Regions from separate parts of the Hydrogenophaga sp. RWCD_12 genome, predicted to be linked through region 3. Evidence: predicted binding sites of a transcription regulator. Region 3 holds the regulator's gene; each other region holds the start of a gene.

Region 1 (6,221 bases), on a different contig from region 3:
CGTGCTGCAGGATGTGGCCGTATTCCTTGACCGTGACGCCGCAGCCCGATGCGTTCATCACGATCGCTTCCACGCCCGCCTCGACATGCGGCCACCAGGCGTCGATGTTGCCGCGCATCTGGGCGGTGCCACCGTCCTGGTCGTTGAGGTGGAACTTCACCGCGCCGCAGCAGCCCGCCTCGGGCGCGACCACGGTCTGGATGCCGGCGGCGTCCAGCACACGCGCGGTGGCGCTGTTGATGTTGGGCATCATGGCCGGCTGCACGCAGCCCGCCAGCATCAGCACCTTGCGTGCATGGGTCGCGGTTGGCCAAAGTCCGGCGTCCTGCTTCGCCGGCACCTTGTTCTTCAGCGACTCGGGCAGCAAGTCGCGCACCAGCTGGCCCAGCTTCATGGCGGGGCCGAAGGCCGGTGAGGTCAGCCCTTCCTTGAGCAACCAGCGCACCGCCTTTTCACTGGCCGGTCGCGGCACTTTCGCGTCGACGATCTTGCGGCCGATGTCGACCAGGTGGCCGTAGTCCACGCCGCTGGGGCAGGTGCTTTCACAGTTGCGGCAAGTCAGGCAGCGGTCCAGGTGCATCTGCGTGGCGCGCGTGGGCTCGGCGCCCTCGAGCACCTGCTTCATCAGATAGATGCGGCCACGCGGGCCGTCCAGCTCGTCGCCCAGCAGCTGGTAGGTCGGGCAGGTGGCGGTGCAGAAACCACAGTGCACGCACTTGCGCAGGATGGCCTCGGCGGCCTGGCCGTCGAGGGTGTTCCGGTATTCGGGGGAGAGGTTGGTCTGCATGGCTTAACCCATCCGTCCCGGATTGAAGATGCCGTGCGGGTCAAACGCTTCGCGCAGGCGGCGGGTGATGGTTTGCAGCGCCGGGCTTTCGGCGTCGAAGCGGCGCACGCCCGGTGCGCTGTCGGCACTGGCGCGGAACAGGGTCGCATGGCCCTGCACCGTAGCAGCGGCGGCGCGGATCTGCGCTGCCGCCGACGCTGGCGCCCACAGCCAGCGCTGCGCGCCCTGCCACTCGATCAACTGGGCGTGCGGCAGGTCGATCACTGGCGCGGTTTGCGGCAGCGAAAGACGCCACAGGCCATGGTCTGCCGACGGGGGCGCGAAAAACGGCAGGGTCTGGTCGCGGCAGGCGGCCCAGTCGGGACCGGCCTGGGCGTTGTCCATGCGTTGGCCGCCGGCCTCGCGCGCCATGCGATCACAGGCCGACTCGACCGCCGCGACGGCGCCGCGCAGGCGCACGAACAGCAACTCAGGCGCGTCGGGCGAGGTTGTGTCTTTCACCCAGCAACTCGCGTTCAGTGGCAAGGGCTGGCCGCCCCAGCGGTGCAGCTGCTCCAGCGCACCGTGCTGGCCCAGTTGGAACACCAGGGTGGCCTCGGCCGGCGCGACCGGCAGGACCTTGAGCGAGAGGTGCGTGATGACGCCGAGCGTGCCCATGGAGCCGGCAAGCGCGCGGCTGACGTCGTAGCCAGCCACGTTCTTCATGACCTGCCCGCCGAAGGTCAGCCACTCTCCTTTGCCGTTGATGAATTGGGCACCGAGCACGTAGTCGCGCACGCCGCCTGCGGTGGCCCGCGCCGGGCCCGCCAGGCCGGCGGCCACGACACCACCAATGGTGGCGCTGTCACCAAAATGCGGCGGGTCAAACGGCAGGTGCTGCCCCTTCTCGGCGAGTGCGGCCTCGACTTCGGCCAGCGGGGTGCCAGCGCGCACGGTGATCACGAGCTCGCTGGGTTCGTGGGCCACGATGCCACGCCAGTCGCGCATGTCCAGCGGCTGCCCCCCCACCGGTTCGCCATAGAAGGCCTTGGTGTCACCGCCACGGATGTGCAGCGGCGTGCGAGATTCGGCGGCCGACCGGACCCGGTCGATCAGGGCCGTCGGGGTGTCGTTGGTGGGGCTGATTGGCATGGCCGCCATGGTAGCGGCGGCCCCGCCGGGCACTTTGAATTTTTTGCACGGGCGCCTGCAATCCTGGCGGGCGCCTGGCCCGCACGGCGGTCAGCGCGTGTAGCCCAGACAGGCGCCGGCGTTGGCACGGCCCTGGCACTCGCGCCGCAGCCGCTTCTCCCGCGCGGCCGGGCTTTCGGACGAAGGCGCGTCGATGAACCTGACCGAGGTCGACGGCGCTTTCTTGCCGGGCTTGGCTGTGCTGGCTTGCGCGGCGTTGGCCAGCCCGGCAGTGGCCAGGGCCAGCAGGATCAGCGCTACCCGCATCGGGCCTGTGCGTGTGTGGACAGACATGAATTTCTCCCCGGTGTGTGACGGAGAGGATGTTCGCCAACGCGGGAAATCCTGTCAGTGATCCATTCACCAAAACGAAAAAAGACCCGCGGCCTTGCGGCACGCGGGTCGAACATCCAAAGGAGACTCTCGAAAACGGCGGCGTGATTCGCGAATGGTTTCAGTGAATCACGCCGCGGGGAACCAGTAGACCGATCAGCGGTTGTAGGCGGTTTCGCCGTGGCTGCTGATGTCCAGACCTTCGCGTTCCTGCTCTTCGGTCACACGCAGGCCGATGGTCAGGTCGACGATCTTGTAGGCGATCACGGAGACCACGCCAGACCACACGATGGTGATCAGCACAGCCTTGGCCTGCACCCAGACCTGGCTGGCCACGGAGTAGGCGTCGCCGGTGATCATGGCCACGGTCGTCCAGTCAGCGACAGCCGACGGGCCGCCCAGATTGGGGCTGTTGAACACGCCGGTCAGCAGGGCACCCAGGATGCCGCAGACACCGTGCACGCCGAACACGTCCAGCGAGTCGTCGGCGCCCAGGATCTTCTTCAGACCCGTCACACCCCACAGACCAGCGAAGCCAGCCAGCAGACCGATCACCAGGCCACCGACCACGCCGACGTTGCCGGCGGCGGGGGTGATGGCGACCAGGCCGGCGACGGCACCGGAGGCGGCACCCAGCATCGAAGCCTTGCCCTTGGCCAGGGCTTCACCCACGCACCAGGCCAGCACGGCGGCGGCGGTGGCGAAGAAGGTGTTGATGAAGGCCAGGGCAGCGAAGCCGTTGGCTTCCAGGGCGGAGCCGGCGTTGAAACCGAACCAGCCCACCCACAGCAGCGAAGCGCCAACCATGGTCAGGGTCAGGCTGTGCGGAGCCATGGCTTCCTTGCCGTAGCCGATGCGCTTGCCAACCATGAAGGCACCAACGATACCGGCGACGGCGGCGTTGATGTGCACCACGGTACCGCCAGCGAAGTCCAGGGCGCCCATCTGCCAGATGTAGCCGGCCTTGCCGTTCATCTCGGTGGCCACTTCAGCGGTGGTGTAGGCGTCAGGACCCATCCAGAACCAGACCATGTGGGCGATCGGAGCATAGGAGAAGGTGAACCAGATTGCGCAGAACAGAAGCACGGCGCTGAACTTCATGCGCTCGGCGAACGAGCCCACGATCAGGGTGCAGGTGATGCCGGCGAAGGTGGCCTGGAAGGCGGCGAACACGATCTCGTACATCGGCGTGTTCTTGCTGAACGTCGCTGCGTTGGCAAAGGTGCCCGCGGCGTTGTCCCAGACACCCTTCATGAACAGACGGTCGAAGCCACCGATGAAGGCGTTGCCTTCGGTGAAGGCCAGGCTGTAGCCGTAGACGGCCCACAGCACGACGATCAGCGAGAAGGTCACCATCACCTGCATCAGCACCGACAGCATGTTCTTGCTGCGGACCAGACCGCCGTAGAACAGCGCCAGGCCAGGCACGGTCATCAGGATGACCAGCAGGGTCGAGACGAACATCCAGGCTGTGTCGCCCTTGTTGGGGGACGGTGCGGGAGCAGCGGCGGCCTCGGCGGGCTTGGCAGCGTCAGCAGCGGGGGCGGCGGCCGGTGCAGCCGCGGCTTCGGCCGGCTTGGCGGCGTCGGCAGCAGGTGCTGCTGCAGGCGCGTCGGCGGGCTTGGCAGCAGCGTCAGCAGCGGGGGCGGCGGCAGCCGCAGCGGCGGGCGCTTCGGCTGGCTTGGGGGCGTCCTCGGCCATGGCGCTGAACGCGCCGAAGGTCAGGCCGGCGCCCAGCAGCAGGGAGGCGAGTAGCTTTTTCATGTTGGTGCTCTTTCTGATTCGGGTCTGTGGATCAGAGGGCTTCCTTGCCGGTCTCGCCGGTGCGGATGCGAACCACCTGTTCGAGGGAGGTGACGAAGATCTTTCCGTCGCCGATCTTTCCGGTGCGGGCGGCACCTTCGATGGCTTCGATCACGCGGTCGACCAGGCTGTCGTCGACGGCGGCTTCGATCTTGACCTTGGGCAGGAAGTCGACGACGTATTCGGCGCCGCGGTAGAGCTCGGTGTGGCCCTTCTGGCGTCCGAAGCCCTTGACTTCAGTGACGGTGATGCCCTGCACGCCCATGCCGGAGAGCGCCTCGCGCACCTCGTCCAGCTTGAACGGCTTGATGATGGCGGAAACCATTTTCATGCTGTGTTACCTCTTCTTCGGTGGGATGGTGCCGGGCGGCAAGGCCTGGAGACACCACGGTTTGATGCAATCGCTGACAGGGCAATGCACGGACCGTGCCAGCCGGCTTCTTCCCTCGGTCTCCAGCGCGGTTTACAGAGGGATACATCCCTCGGAGAGGGGCTGCGGTATGCACGCCCCCATGCCATGATTTCCGCGCGTCGGTCTCCAGGCCGCACCAAACACGTGCATGGCGACCCGCACCCGGTCGCGCACCGAAACAGGGAGGAACGAGCGAATGGGTTTGTCATTGGTGCACAGCCGCGCGCTGATCGGGCTCGAAGCCCGGCCGGTGCAGGTCGAAGTCCATCTGGCCAACGGTCTGCCCAGCTTCACGCTGGTGGGTCTGGTCGACACAGAAGTGAAGGAAGCGCGCGAGCGCGTGCGCTCGGCCATCGCCAACGCCGGGCTCGAGTTCCCGAGCAACAAGCGCATCACCGTCAATCTCGCGCCGGCCGACCTGCCCAAGGACTCGGGGCGCTTCGACCTGCCGATTGCGCTGGGCATCCTGGCCGCGGCAGGCCAGATCGACCGCGCGAAGCTGGTCGGCTGGGAATTCGCGGGCGAACTGTCACTGGGCGGCGAGCTGCGGCCGGTGCGCGGTGCGCTGGCGATGAGCCTGGCGCTGCACCGTGACGGTGAAACGGGTCGGCCCACCCGGCTGGTGCTGCCACCGGGCAGCGCCGAAGAAGCCGCGCTGGTGCCGCAGGCCCACGTGTTCCGCGCCCGCCATCTGCTGGATGTGGTCGCCCAGTTCCTGCCGGAAGGCGCCAGCGGCGCACCGGAGAGCGTGCCGGACGAAGCGGCCTGGGCGCGCCTCTCGCCGATGCCGCCCGGCGCGCGCGAAACCTACGCCGACCTGTCCGACGTCAAGGGCCAGGCGGCGGCGCGGCGCGCGCTGGAGATTGCGGCCGCAGGAGGTCACTCCATATTGATGGTCGGTCCGCCGGGCTCGGGCAAGAGCATGCTGGCCCAGCGTTTTGCCGGCCTGCTGCCGACCATGGACACCGACGAAGCGCTGGAATCGGCCGCGGTGGCCTCGCTGGCCGGCCGCTTCCACCCGGACCGGTGGGGTCTGCGCCCGACTTGCGCACCGCACCACAGCGCCAGCGCGGTCGCCCTGGTCGGCGGCGGCTCACCGCCGAGGCCGGGTGGACATCACCAAAGTTAAGCCACTTGCCAGGCTAGATGAATCAACGATTTAGAGCGGTCGGCACCAAAGTTGAAGGCACCAAACGATCAGAGTTGCAGTGCCTGTGTCGAGTGAGGCGCAGGTGAACTCCAACCCCAACTCATGAATTTGCTGCAAGTCGTGTGCTGACGTACACGCGGAGGCGATCAAGCCCGGAGTCTCTAAGCCCCAGCGATTCAAGATGACCGATGGTGTTCCAGAAATACTCCAAGCTGGTGCCAAACTGACCTTTAGCTAGCAAGATGCAATCTGCGATCTGCTCATCAGTTAGAGAATCGGTAAAACGTTCGTGTCGCCTGTTGGCGACAAAAGTTACTGCCTTGACCATGCTTGATTCTGCACCTTGAAGGCGGATGTCGATCCATCGAGCTTCGTAAACGCCGCTAGCCATTTCGCGACGCCACAGCATTAACAGTTCTTCCTCGACTCGCTTCGCTTCGATCCGGAAGGCAACGCCGTTACAGGCGCCACCGCGGTCTAGCGCTAGGGTGAGGCCAGGTCTTTCGGGCGTGGCACGTCCCTGCTTTATCCAAAGGCAGTAGCGACGATGCCAGCCTCGCAGAAGT
Region 2 (6,221 bases), on a different contig from region 3:
ACGGTGCAGGCTTTTTTGGATTCGACGACGCTGGCCATGGTGTGCTCCGTGCGCGTTGCTCAGACCGGGACTTCTTCGGGTTCCAGACCCATCGCATGGGCCGCAACCGTGCTCAGGTGCGCCGTCTGGTCGGCGGGCTGTGCCTGCGGCAGCGTCTCGCCGTCATCGCCCCAGGGCGCGGCGATGCGCACGCGCTGCCAGACCGGGTTGGACAGCGCGCGGTCGATCTGGTGCACGAGTTCGACCATGCCTTCGTAGCCGGCGTAGGCGTGGTGGCGTTCCTGGTTGATGTCCAGCCAGGGCATGCGCGCCTTGAGCGCCACGAACTGCGAGCGGCCGCCGCTGAGCATGATGTCGGCGCGGGCGTCCTTGAGCATCGCGTACATCTCGCGCGGCGTCATGTCGTCGATCATGTGGGCGTCGGCGCCTTTGCCCATCAGCTCCTTGAGCTTTTCCTTGTCTTCCTTGGTGCTCTTCTTGACACTAGTGCCGACGATTTCCATGCCGCCTTCCTGCAGCGCCGCCACCACCGACCAGGACTTCACGCCGCCGGTGATCAGCAGCACGCGCTTGCCGGTCAGGCGCGCCTTGTATTCGGCGATGCGCTTGAAGGCGCGCGCCTCTTCGACCTCGATCAGGCGCTCGGTGCGGTCGATCAGCTCGGCGTCGGCGCCCTGCTGCACCAGCAGCTTCGCGATCTGTCGCAGCGTGTCGCTTATGTCGCTGATGCCGTAGAACGAACCTTCGAAATACGGGATGCCGTAGCGCTGCTGCATCTTGGTCGCGATGTTGATCATCGACTTGCTGCAGACCATCATGTTGGCCTTGGCGCGGTGGGCCGAGGCGATCTCGTTGTACTTGCCGTCGCCGCTGATGCACGAGAGGATGCGGATGCCCAGTGCGTCCAGCAGCGGCTTGATCTGCCAGAGCTCGCCGACCAGGTTGTATTCGCCAATGATGTTGATGTCGTACGGCGTGGTGTATTCGGGTTCGACGGTGCCGATGACGTAGTCGAGGATGGCCTCGGCGCCCAGCTTGTTGCCCAGGTTCTTGGGTCCGGCGAAGCCCGGCGCGTTGACCGGGATCACCGGCTTGCCGAACTTCTCGGCCGCGCGCTTGCAGACCGCCTCGATGTCGTCGCCGGTCAGCGCGGTGACGCAGGTCTGGTAGACAAAGACCGCCGGCGGGTCGTACTTCTCGATGATTTCGCGGATCGACTTGAACAGGCGCTTCTCACCGCCGTAGATCACGTCGAGCTCGCTGATGTCGGTGGTGAAGCCGGTGCGGTAGATCTTGGAGTGCGAGGAGGCGCTGTGGCGGTTGTCCCAGCTGTTGCCTTCGCAGGCGATCGGGCCGTGCACCAGGTGGGCCACGTCGGCCACCGGCTGCAGCGCGATCTTGGCGCCGTCGAAGGCGCAGCCACCTGCCGCCGCGCCGGGCGAGAGCTGCTTGGTGCAGCCCTTCTTGCGTTCCTTCTCGCTCTTGCCCTGGTTGACGTCGCAGCCGGGCTCTTCGAACACTTCAGCGATCTTGGCCTTCAGCGATACCGACATGGCGAGCTCCTGTCAACGTGGGGTACTCGCCCTTTGCAGGTTTGATGCCAGGCCTTCAGACGGGGTTTTCGGCGCTTTCAGGGGGCTTCAGTGAAGGGTTTGAAGCAATCGCGACGGATGGTTTGCGACAGAGTGTGGTGAAAGCGATCCGGCGCCGGGCCGCCCCAAGCCGGATCAGCCCTCGTGGGGGGCAGCGACCCGCGAAGCGGCGGAGCGTGGGGGCCAGGTTCTAGACATCGGAAGGCAACGGCTTGCCTTCCCGGTGCAGCTCGATCCAGCGCTTGAGTTCGGCCACATGCCCAGCCTCCTCGTCGGCGAACTCCTGGGCCAGCGCACGCAGCTCGGGGTCGATGGTGTTCTTCATGACATCGCTGTAGTAGTCCATCCCGGCCTGTTCGGCTTCGAGCGCGACCTCCAGCGCCTGTTCACGGCCCAGCATCGGGTCGGCGGCCCAGATCGCGGCGGCCTCCGGGCTCTCGATGTCCGGCCAGGTGTAGTCCTCCGGGCGCAGCGGCGGCAGGTCTCGGTAGCCGGCGCGTTCGCGCGCATCCGCCAGGTGCAGCTTCGAATAGTCCGCCAGCTGGCGGAACAGGCGGCCCACCTCGCGGTTGCCCTGGGTGTTCATCGCGTCGGCCAGCTGGCCAAAGCGCAGCGCCGCTTCCTGTTCGATGCGGATGGCGTGAACGAGAAATTCTTCGACGGAGTCCATGGTGTGCTTTCTTCAGTAATCGATCCCGAACCAGAGCGGTTCGCGCTTGCGCAAATCGGCCACCAGCTCCAGCGTCGCCGGGACCAGCGCCCGCACGCCGTACCAGACGGCTTCGCGGCGCGGTTGTCCGCCCGACTCCAGCAGATGGTGCAGCTGGCCCCAGCCCTGCCAGTCAATGCGGTTGAGCCGCTGGTGCAGCTCGGGCGCCAGGTGCGCCAGGGTCTGCGACATCACCAGCAGCTGCGACTCGACCACATGCAGCGTGGCCTCGCTGGCGAACAGCTCGTCCTCGCTCTGCAGCTCCGCCAGCAGCTTCAGGATCGTTTCACCCGCGATCCGCACGATGTCGCACTGCATGCGGTGCAGCATGGACGTTCCTTCAGAGGTTGTCGGCCAGCACTTCGAGCGACAGCAGTTGCTGGTGCAGGGCGTGGCGGGCGCGCCAGCGCGTGGCGTCGCAGAGCCAGGTGTCGGCACCTTCGGTGGCTAGCACCGCTTCGCTGTCGGACCAGTAGACACGGTGCTCACCGGGCCGCGCCGCCAGCGCCGCCAGCAGCGCCGCCCGTTCGTCCACCGGATCGGGACTGAGCACACCGCGCCCCAGCAGGTGGTCGGCGCGGTAGAGCGTGGTGTCCCAGCCGAACTGGTCGCCGAGTGCGCAGACCGACGGGAATTCGGTGCGCGCGGCGGCATCGACCTGCTCATGCCCCAGCGCATCCAGCAGCGCGCGCGGCGTCACCTCGTCGAACAGCTCCCAGGCTTCGCAGGCGTCGTCGGCCGCGATCTTGCGCGACAGGTCGGCCAGGTGGTAGGCAAACCAGGCCGCAGGTTCGCTTTCGGGGGGACATTCGACGACGTAGATCATGGCGATCCGATCACTCGACGCCTTCGGCGACGGCCTTGGCCCAGATCGCGCGGCGCAGGCGCTGCGCGATCGCCATCGGGCTGGTGTCGATGGTGCGCTGTTCGGCCGTCATCGCGCCTTGCGCAATCGCGGCTTCTTCGTGGGTCAGCGGCAGCCGGCCCGCCATGTGCGTGGCGCCCGGCACCGCGGCCAGGATCGCCTGGCGGTTCGGGTGCTCGATCAGCGGCACCAGCGTGTCGGCCTCCTTGAGTCCTGCGAGGCACACCCAGCCGTCGATCACCTCGACCGAACGGCCGTCCTGCGTGGTCTTGACGAGGGTGTTGGCCATTTTTTTAGAACTCCACCAGGATGTCTTCGCTGCGCACCACGAACTGACAGGCCAGTCGCCACGGCGGCGGCAGGTCCTTGGTCTCGGCGTCTTCGATCTGCTGCTGCGTGATCTTGCCGGCAAAGCGCAGCACCGTCTTTTCCTTCTCGGTCAGCGCGACACCGATCGGCGTCTTGTCCGACAGGACCGTCACCTTGAGCTGGCAGGAACCGCACTCGCCGTTCTCGCACTCGAAGTCCAGCGGAATGTTGTTGGCCTTCGCCACCGCCAGCAAAGTCCGCGTATCGCCCGCCACCGCATAGACCGTCAGGTCCTTCTTCATGCGCGGCGAACTGAAAGTCACATTGGCCATAAGACCCTCACTGAAAGAGATGTCCGGGATCGCAGCGACCTGGGTGAGCAAGGGGATCCCAATCCAGGCCGCCGCGGAACCGGCTTTGCCGGGCCGCCAGCGGCGCCCCCTGGGGGGTGACGCGCGCAGCGCGGCGCGGGGGGGGTCAACGAATAATGTCGTACGAGTAGTCCGTCTTGCCCGGAACAATCGTGTTCGCGTCCAGGGCTTCGAAGAACTCGTCCAGCAGGTTGACCAGGACGCGCATGCCGCCCTCGTAGCCCCAGGTGGGGAAACGGTGGTAGTGGTGGCGATCGAAGATCGGGAACACCATGCGCACCAGCGGCGTGCCGGTGTCGCGCTCCAGGTACTTGCCGTACGTGTTGCCGATCAGGAAGTCCACCGGTTCCGTGAACAGCAGGCTGCGCATGTGCCACAGGTCGCGCTTGGGGTAGACCTTGCAGCCGGCGCCGTAGGGCGAGCTGTCGAACAGCTTCTGCACCTTGGCGGCCCATGTTTCGGTGCCGTTGGTGGCCAGCACGTGGGCCGGCTCGGCGCCCAGCTCCAGCAGGAACTGCGCGTAACCGATCATCTGGTCCGGGTCGCCGTACAGGGCGTAGCGCTTGCCGTGCAGGTGGGCCTGGCTGTCGGCCATGGCGTCGACCAGCAGGCCGCGTTCGAGTTCCAGCTCGGCCGGGATCGGCTTGCCGGTCAGGCGGCTGATGGCCATCAGGAATTCGTCCGTGCCGGCCACGCCCACGGGCGCGTTGAGCACGACCACTTCCTGGCCCTTCTCGGTGATGTACTTGCTGGTCTTCTCGCAGCAGTACTCCTGGAACACGATGGTCGCCTTGGCGTGCAGGCCGGCGATCACTTCTTCCTTGGTGGTGCCGCCCTCGTACATGCGGAACTCGCCGTCGGTCGGGGTGCTCCACGAACCGGACGGGTCGCACAGCACATTCACCTTGACGCCGAACAGGCTGAAGATGCGGCGCATTTCCTTCATGTTGCCGACGACGAAACCGTCGAAACCGGCGATGAAGTTGATGCTCTCGTCAGGCACGCGCTCCAGCTTCTCGGTGGTGCCGGCCTTGCCGTCCCAGAAGTGCTGCAGCACGCCCAGCAGCGCGTTGTCGTAGCCGGTGATGTGGCTGCCGACGAAGGCCGGGGTGTGGGCGAACGGCACGTCGAACTCGGCGGGAACCGAGCCCTTTTCCTTGGACGTCTTGATGAAGGCGTTCAGGTCGTCACCGATCACCTCGGCCATGCAGGTCGTGCTGACCGCGATCATGTCGGGCTTGTACAGGTTATAGGCGTTGGCCAGGCCGTCGACCATGTTGTTCAGGCCACCGAACACCGCCGCGTCTTCCGTCATCGAGGAGCTGACGCAGGACGTCGGTTCCTTGAAGTGGCGGGAGAAGTGCGAACGGTAGTAGGCGACGCAGCCCTGCGAACCGTGCACGAAGCTGAGGGTCTTGTGGAAACCGTTGGCGACGTAGACGGCGCCCAGCGGCTGGCAGGCCTTGGCCGGATTCACGGTCAGCGAATCGCGGGCGAAGTTCTTCTGCTTGTAGTCCTCGGTCTTGGTCCATTCGATGACCTGGCCGATTTTCTCGTCGCTGTGGTTGTATTCGAACTGTTCCTTCTTGTTCTTGAACAGTTCCTGGTACTCGGGCTCACGGAACAGCAGTTCGTGGTCGAGGATCTTGTCGGCTGATTGGGGCATGACGCTCTCCTTGGCAGTTCGGGATGGTGTGCGGGATCAGGCGGCTTCTTTCCAGGGCGCCTTGGTCAGGCCCCAGATCGGCGAGCTGATCGCCATGTCCATGTCACGGGCGAAGATGGCAAAGCCGTCGTAGCCGTGGTAGGGGCCGCTGTAGTCCCAGCTGTGCATCTGGCGGAAGGGCACGCCCATCTTCTGGAAGACGTACTTTTCCTTGATGCCGGAGCCGATCAGGTCGGGCTTGATCTTGTCGACGAAGTGCTCGAACTCGTAGCCGGTCACGTCGTCATAGATCAGCGTGCTGTCCTTGATGTAGTGCGTGGTGCGCTGGTAGTCGTCGTTGTGGCCGAACTCGTAGCCGGTGCCGACCACTTCCATGCCCAGGTCCTCGTAGGCTCCGATCACGTGGCGCGGACGCAGACCGCCCACGTACAGCATGACCTTCTTGCCCTGCAGACGCGGCTTGTACTTGTCGATGACGGCCTGCATCAGCGGCTTGTACTTGGCGATCACTTCTTCGGTCTTGGCCTTGATGGCGTCGTCGAAGTGGCTGGCGATCTCGCGCAGGCTCTTCTCGATCTGGGTCGGGCCGAAGAAGTTGTACTCGCACCATGGGATGCCGTACTTCTCTTCCATGTGCCGGCTGATGTAGTTCATCGAGCGGTAGCAGTGCAGCACATTGAGCTTGGCCTTGGGGGTGTTTTCCAGCTCG
Region 3 (6,221 bases):
GCGCAAGGGCGACGGTTCGTACACCTACTTCGTGCCCGATGTGGCCTACCACATCAGCAAGTGGGAACGGGGCTTCACCAAGGTCATCAACATCCAGGGCACCGACCACCACGGAACGATTGCGCGCGTACGCGCCGGCCTGCAGGCCGCGGGCGTGGGCATTCCCCAGGGCTACCCCGACTACGTGCTGCACACCATGGTGCGTGTGGTGCGCGGTGGCGAGGAGGTGAAGATCAGCAAGCGCGCCGGCAGCTACGTGACCCTGCGCGACCTGATCGAGTGGACCAGCAAGGACGCGGTGCGCTTCTTCCTGCTCAGCCGCAAGCCCGACACCGAATACACCTTCGACGTCGACCTCGCGGTGCAGAAGAACAACGACAACCCGGTCTACTACGTGCAGTACGCCCACGCGCGCATCTGCTCGGTGCTGGCCGCCTGGGGCGGTGACGTGGCCTCGCTGGCCGGTGTCGACCTCTCCCCGCTGGACACGCCGGCTGCGCAGTCGCTGATGCTGCTGCTGGCCAGGTACCCGGCCATGCTGACCTCGGCGGCCAACGACTTCGCGCCGCACGACGTGACCTTCTACCTGCGCGAACTGGCCGCGGCTTACCACAGCTACTACGACGCCGAGCGCATCCTGGTGGACGACGAAAAGGTCAAGCTGGCGCGCCTGGCCCTTGTCCGGGCAACCGCGCAGGTGTTGCACAATGGCCTGGCTGTGCTGGGCGTGAGTGCCCCGCAGAAGATGTGAGAACCCTCGATCCATGAACACTCGTTTCCCGCAGGCCCACGGACAGCGTGGCGGAACCCTGGTCGGCTTCGTCGTCGGCCTGCTCATCGGTCTGGGGCTTGCCCTGTCGGTGGCGGTGTACGTGACCCGTGTGCCGGTGCCGTTCGTGGACCGGGGCGTGACGCGCAAGCCCGCCGAAGACGCGGCCGAGGCCGAGCGCAACAAAGGCTGGAACCCGAACGCCGGGCTGGTCAACAAGGCGCCGCCGCTGCCCACGCCGCCAGCCCCCGAGGTACCGGTTGGAACCGACGCGGCTTCCACCAAGGACGCCAAGGACAACAAGGACAACAAGGACAACAAGGACGCCGCTGCCAAACCCGACGCCAAGCCGGCCGACACCGCGGCCGCGAAGCCAGGCGCCGACCCGCTGGGCGATCTGGTGAAGGCCAAGACCGGTGCGGCGGGAGCCGATCCGGCGCCGGCGGCTGGCGCCGATCCGTTCAGCTATTTCGTGCAGGCTGGTGCGTTCAAGTCGGCCGAAGAGGCACAGGCGCAGAAAGCGCGCCTGGCGATGCTGGGCATGGAAGCGTCGATCACCGAGCGCGAACAGTCTGGCCGCCAGGTGTTCCGGGTGCGCATGGGACCTTTCAACCAGAAGGGCATGGCCGATGCAACGCGCGAGCAGCTCGAAACCAACGGTGTCGAAGCCGCACTGGTGCGGGTGCAGCGCTGAACCCCGCGCCAGCCCCGGGGGAACTTTTCCCGGTCCGGCGAGCCTGAACCGGGTCATTTCAAGGAGTTTGAATCCATGCAACGTCGAGATTTTTCCCGTGGCCTGATGGTTGCCGGTGCCGCAGCGGCCACAGGGCTGGCCCTGTCGCCCGCCATGGCACAGCGGGTCGCCTTCAAGGAAGGCACGGACTACACCAGGCTGGCCAAGCCGGCCCCCACCGACAGCCCGGCAGGCCAGGTCGAGGTGGTCGAGTTTTTTGCCTACAGCTGCATCCACTGCTTCAATTTCGAGCCGGTGTTCAGCGATTGGATCAAGAAGCAGCCGGCGAATGTGACCGTGCGCCGCGTGCCGGTGGCCTTCAACCAGAACTTCGTGCCGATGCAGCGCCTTTACTTCACGCTCGAAGCCATGGGCCTGCTGGAGCAACTGCATGGCAAGGTATTCAAGGCATACCACGAAGAGCGCCTACCGCTGACCACGCCGCCGGCCATCCTGGCCTGGGTGGAAAAGCAGGGCGTCAACCGCGAAAAGTTCAGCGCCATTTACGACGGTGCGGCGGTCAAGTCGGCGCAGAAGGCCGTGGGCCTGCAGGACGCCTATCAGGTCGAGGGCACGCCCGCCCTGGGCATCGCCGGGCGTTTCTACATCCCGGGTCAGGGTCCCAAGACCCTCCTGGTGGCCGATTCGCTGATCGCTGAGGCCCGCAAGGGCTGACCGATCGGCCCGTTCGCATCGCACAAGGCCCGCTCCGAGCGGGCCTTGCCGTTTCCAGGCAGGAATCATCTCTTGTCAAGGGCACGAATTGCACTTGGCACCGCTACAATGAATGCAAGATCTGTGCCCCCAAAAGCCATGCACCAACACGTCAAACCCTCCCGCCCGATCGCCTGGTTGTTTGTTGCGGCCGTCGGCCTGCTGTCGCCCTGGGTGGCGCAGGCGGAAAAAGCCGACAAGGACAAGCCCATGAACGTGGAGGCCGATGCCCTGCGTTACGAAGAGAACCGCCAGACCAGCGTGTTCAACGGCAACGTGGTGCTGACCAAGGGCACGATCGTCATGCGCGGCTCCAAGCTGGACGTGCGCCAGGATGCCCAGGGCAACCAGCTCGGTCTGCTGGTGGGTACGCCCGCCACCCCCGGCTTCTTCCGCCAGAAGCGCGAAGGCCTGGACGAGTGGATCGAGGGCGAAGGCGACCGCATCGAATACGACAGCAAGGCCCAGACCGTGCTGTTCACTGGCCGCGCCGTGCTGCGCCGCTACCGCGGTACGCAGCTCAACGACCAGAGCGTGGGCAGCGAGATTCTCTACAACAGCCAGACCGAAGTGTTCACCGTCAAGGGCGGGGTTGACAGCAAGACAGCAGCCAACCCCTCCGGTCGCGTGCGCGCCATGCTGACGCCGATTCCCGAAGAGGAAAAGGCCGGCAAGACACCGCCTCCCCAGCAGCCGGCCGAGCCGGCCACGCTACGTCCAAGCGTCAAGATCACCGAGCCCAAGAAGTGACCGCAATTGCCGCCAGCCCACAGGGCGCTGTGGCGGGACAGAGCCGCCTGGAGGTCCATGGTCTGAAGAAGGCCTATGGCAGCCGCAAGGTGGTCAAGAACGTCTCGCTGTCCGTCGACAAGGGTGAGGTGGTCGGTCTGCTCGGCCCCAACGGCGCTGGCAAGACGACCTCTTTCTACATGATCGTCGGGTTGCTGCGTGCCGACGGCGGCCAGATCCTGCTCGACGGTGAGCGTATCGAATCCCTGCCGATTCACCGCCGCGCCCGTCTGGGTCTGGGTTATCTGCCGCAGGAAGCATCGATCTTCCGCAAGCTCACGGTCGAGCAAAACGTGCGCGCCGTCCTGGAACTGCAGCACAACGAGCAGGGCGAGCGGCTGTCGGAAGACGAAATCCGCAGCCGGCTCGACGAGCTGCTCAAGGACCTGCGGGTGGACCATCTGCGCCTTTCACCGGCGCCCGCGCTGTCTGGCGGTGAGCGCCGCCGGGTCGAGATCGCCCGTGCGCTGGCGACGCGTCCCCGTTTCATCCTGCTGGACGAGCCTTTTGCCGGCATCGACCCGATTGCGGTGCTGGAAATCCAGCACATCATCAGCTTCCTCAAGTCGCGCGGCATCGGTGTGCTGATCACCGACCACAACGTGCGCGAGACCCTGGGCATCTGCGACCACGCCTACATCATCAGCGATGGTCAGGTGCTGGCCAGCGGCACGTCCGCCGAGATCGTGGAGAACGCCGAAGTGCGCCGCGTCTATCTCGGCGAAAACTTCCGCATGTGATGCACTGAGCGGATGAAGCAAGGTCTCTCGCTGCGGGTTTCGCAGCATCTCGCCCTCACTCCCCAGCTGCAGCAATCGATCCGGCTGTTGCAGCTGTCCACGCTTGAAATGGCGCAGGAAGTCGAGCAGATGCTCGACGAGAACCCGTTCCTGGACCGCGGCGAAGAAACGGCCGAGCGCGAGGAATTTGGTGTCGACACGGTCGACGCGCCAGTAGTAGCGGCTGACCAACTGGCGGAGGCTGCGCAGCCTGCGCCGGAACCGCGCCTGCCGGAGGCCGACACCCGGACATCGACGACCGAATCGTCCGAGAGTGGCGCCGCTGACGAGGTCGAGAGCCGCCTCGACGGGGCCTCGCCCGTGGAAGAGAGCTGGGAAGGCGATGGCACGGTCGAGATGGCGCCCGACGACAGCGAGTGGGGCGGTGACGCGCCCGCGCGCAACAACAATGCCTCCGGCGGCGACGATGAAACCGCGACCGCGGCCGAACTGGCCCGCGAGCCGGTCAGCCTGCAGGACCATCTGCACGAGCAGGCGCGCTGCCTGCGGCTGTCCGACGAAGACGCCGCCGCCCTGTATTTCCTGATCGAGTCGCTCAACGACGACGGTTACCTCGAAGAAAGCCTGCACGACCTGGCGCGCGCCTGCTGGCGCCTGACGGCCTCGGCGCAGGTCCCGGCCGACACCGAGCCGCCGTTCGAAGAAGTTGAAGCCATCGAGCAGCGGCTGGGCACGGCGATGCAGTGGCTGCAGCAGATGGAACCCTCCGGCGTCGGTGCCCGCGATCTGGGCGAGTGCCTGCGGCTGCAGATCCTGGAATTGCGCAACACGCCCGCGGCCCGCGCGGCCCTGGCGATCTGCGAGCAGCCGCTGGAGCTGATCGCCAAACGCGACATCAAGCGCCTGTGCGCGACCACCGGCCAGGACGACGAGGCTGTGCGCTCCGGCCTGGCGCTGATTGCGCGGCTGGAACCCAAGCCAGGCCGGCGCTTTGTCGATGTCGAGCGCAACGTCGTGGTGCCCGACGTGATCGTCACGCGCGCCGGCCGCGGCTTCAAGGTCACGCTCAACGCCGAGGTCATGCCGCGCCTGCGGGTGCACGATGTGTACGCCAACGCCATGCGTGGCCGCGGTCGCGATGGCGGCGGCGAAGCGGGCCACGCGGCCATGCAGCAGCGCCTGCAGGAAGCGCGCTGGTTCATCAAGAACATCCAGCAGCGCTTCGACACCATCCTGCGCGTCTCCAGCGCCATCGTCGAACGCCAGCGCAACTTCTTCATGCACGGCGAACTCGCCATGCGACCGCTGGTGCTGCGCGAGATCGCCGACGAGCTGGGACTGCACGAATCGACCATCAGCCGTGTGACCACCGCCAAGTACATGGCCACGCCGTTCGGCACCTACGAGCTCAAGTATTTCTTCGGCTCGTCGCTTGGCACCGAGACCGGCGGCAACGCGTCGAGCACGGCCGTGCGCGCCCTGCTCAAGCAGTTCATCGCGTCCGAAGAGCCTTCCAAGCCTCTGTCGGACAACCAGCTCTCGGACTTGCTCAAGGAGCAGGGCATCGAGTGCGCGCGCCGCACGGTCGCGAAATACCGCGAGGCACTGCGCATCGCGCCCGCGAACCTTCGGAAAGCTTTGTAACCCCCTGCGCCGCTTCGCGTCACCCCCCAGGGGGCTGCACCAACGGCCCGGCAAAGCCGGTTCCGTGGTGCACGCTGGAAGGGGCTGTGCCAAACGTGCGGTGTTTGTTCGTTAGGTTTCCATTCATGAACCAGCTTCAACTCTTCCTCCCCTGCGCCGCTGGCGTGGAGGACTACCTGGCCGCCGAGGTCACGCGCATCACCGGCGCGACCGAGGTGCAGAAGTGGCGCGCGGGCGTGGCATTGGAGGCTTCGTGGCGCGATGCGCTCAAGCTCAACCTGCATTGCCGCCTGGCGCAGCGGGTGCTGGTGCAGCTCTGGCACGGCGGCTACCGCAGCGAGAACGACCTGTATGCCGCGGCCAGCGAGGTCGCCTGGGAAATCTGGTTCACGCCGCAGCAGACCATCAAGGTCGAGGTCACGGCCCAGCACAGTCCGCTCAAGAGCCTGAACTTCGCGGCACTGAAGATCAAGGACGCGGTCTGCGACCGATTCCGCGACCGGCGCGGCGAGCGGCCCAGCGTCAACACCACCTGGCCCGACGTGCGCCTCTATGCCCACCTGACCACCGACACGGTCAGCCTGTACATCGACACCTCGGGTGAGCCTCTGTTCAAGCGGGGATGGCGCGAGGACAAGGGCGACGCCCCGCTGAAGGAAACGCTGGCGGCGGCCATGATCGCGGCCACGGGCTGGAACGGCGCCGAGGCGGCCACCCTGGACGACATCGTGCCGCTGTACGACCCCTGCTGCGGCAGCGGCACGGTGGCGATCGAAGCGGCGCAGATCGCGTTGCACGTGGCGCCAGGCCTGCAGCGCCGCTTTGCCTTCGA

Evidence for each region. The regulator sigma-54, encoded in region 3, starts transcription at its own class of promoters, with help from an activator protein. The targets are predictions, from matches to a motif close to TGGCANGNAANCTGCTTT.
Region 1: ACLIJ1_RS16185 (P-II family nitrogen regulator) is a predicted target of sigma-54. The motif match lies at 4,508-4,525, and genes of this name have one in related genera.
Region 2: nifE (nitrogenase iron-molybdenum cofactor biosynthesis protein NifE) is a predicted target of sigma-54. The motif match lies at 1,586-1,603, and genes of this name have one in related genera.

What each region holds. Positions count from the first base shown of each region.
Region 1 covers NZ_JBKIXC010000004.1:159,128-165,348, forward strand. Annotated here, with positions in the region: gene glcF (glycolate oxidase subunit GlcF) at 1-787, opposite strand, end outside; gene glcE (glycolate oxidase subunit GlcE) at 791-1,918, opposite strand; gene ACLIJ1_RS16175 (hypothetical protein) at 2,009-2,251, opposite strand; gene ACLIJ1_RS16180 (ammonium transporter) at 2,447-4,054, opposite strand; gene ACLIJ1_RS16185 (P-II family nitrogen regulator) at 4,086-4,424, opposite strand; partial or broken gene ACLIJ1_RS16190 (YifB family Mg chelatase-like AAA ATPase) at 4,702-5,625, shown strand; gene ACLIJ1_RS16195 (gamma-glutamylcyclotransferase) at 5,756-6,221, opposite strand, start outside.
Region 2 covers NZ_JBKIXC010000003.1:535,012-541,232, forward strand. Annotated here, with positions in the region: gene nifN (nitrogenase iron-molybdenum cofactor biosynthesis protein NifN) at 1-38, opposite strand, end outside; gene nifE (nitrogenase iron-molybdenum cofactor biosynthesis protein NifE) at 60-1,553, opposite strand; gene ACLIJ1_RS14460 (ferritin-like domain-containing protein) at 1,783-2,262, opposite strand; gene ACLIJ1_RS14465 (hypothetical protein) at 2,275-2,631, opposite strand; gene ACLIJ1_RS14470 (hypothetical protein) at 2,642-3,127, opposite strand; gene ACLIJ1_RS14475 (hypothetical protein) at 3,138-3,455, opposite strand; gene ACLIJ1_RS14480 (2Fe-2S iron-sulfur cluster-binding protein) at 3,460-3,807, opposite strand; gene nifK (nitrogenase molybdenum-iron protein subunit beta) at 3,953-5,512, opposite strand; gene nifD (nitrogenase molybdenum-iron protein alpha chain) at 5,549-6,221, opposite strand, start outside.
Region 3 covers NZ_JBKIXC010000006.1:364,178-370,398, forward strand. Annotated here, with positions in the region: gene argS (arginine--tRNA ligase) at 1-751, shown strand, start outside; gene ACLIJ1_RS22845 (SPOR domain-containing protein) at 765-1,463, shown strand; gene ACLIJ1_RS22850 (thiol:disulfide interchange protein DsbA/DsbL) at 1,539-2,177, shown strand; gene lptA (lipopolysaccharide transport periplasmic protein LptA) at 2,316-2,966, shown strand; gene lptB (LPS export ABC transporter ATP-binding protein) at 2,963-3,745, shown strand; gene rpoN (RNA polymerase factor sigma-54) at 3,758-5,389, shown strand; gene ACLIJ1_RS22870 (THUMP domain-containing class I SAM-dependent RNA methyltransferase) at 5,515-6,221, shown strand, end outside.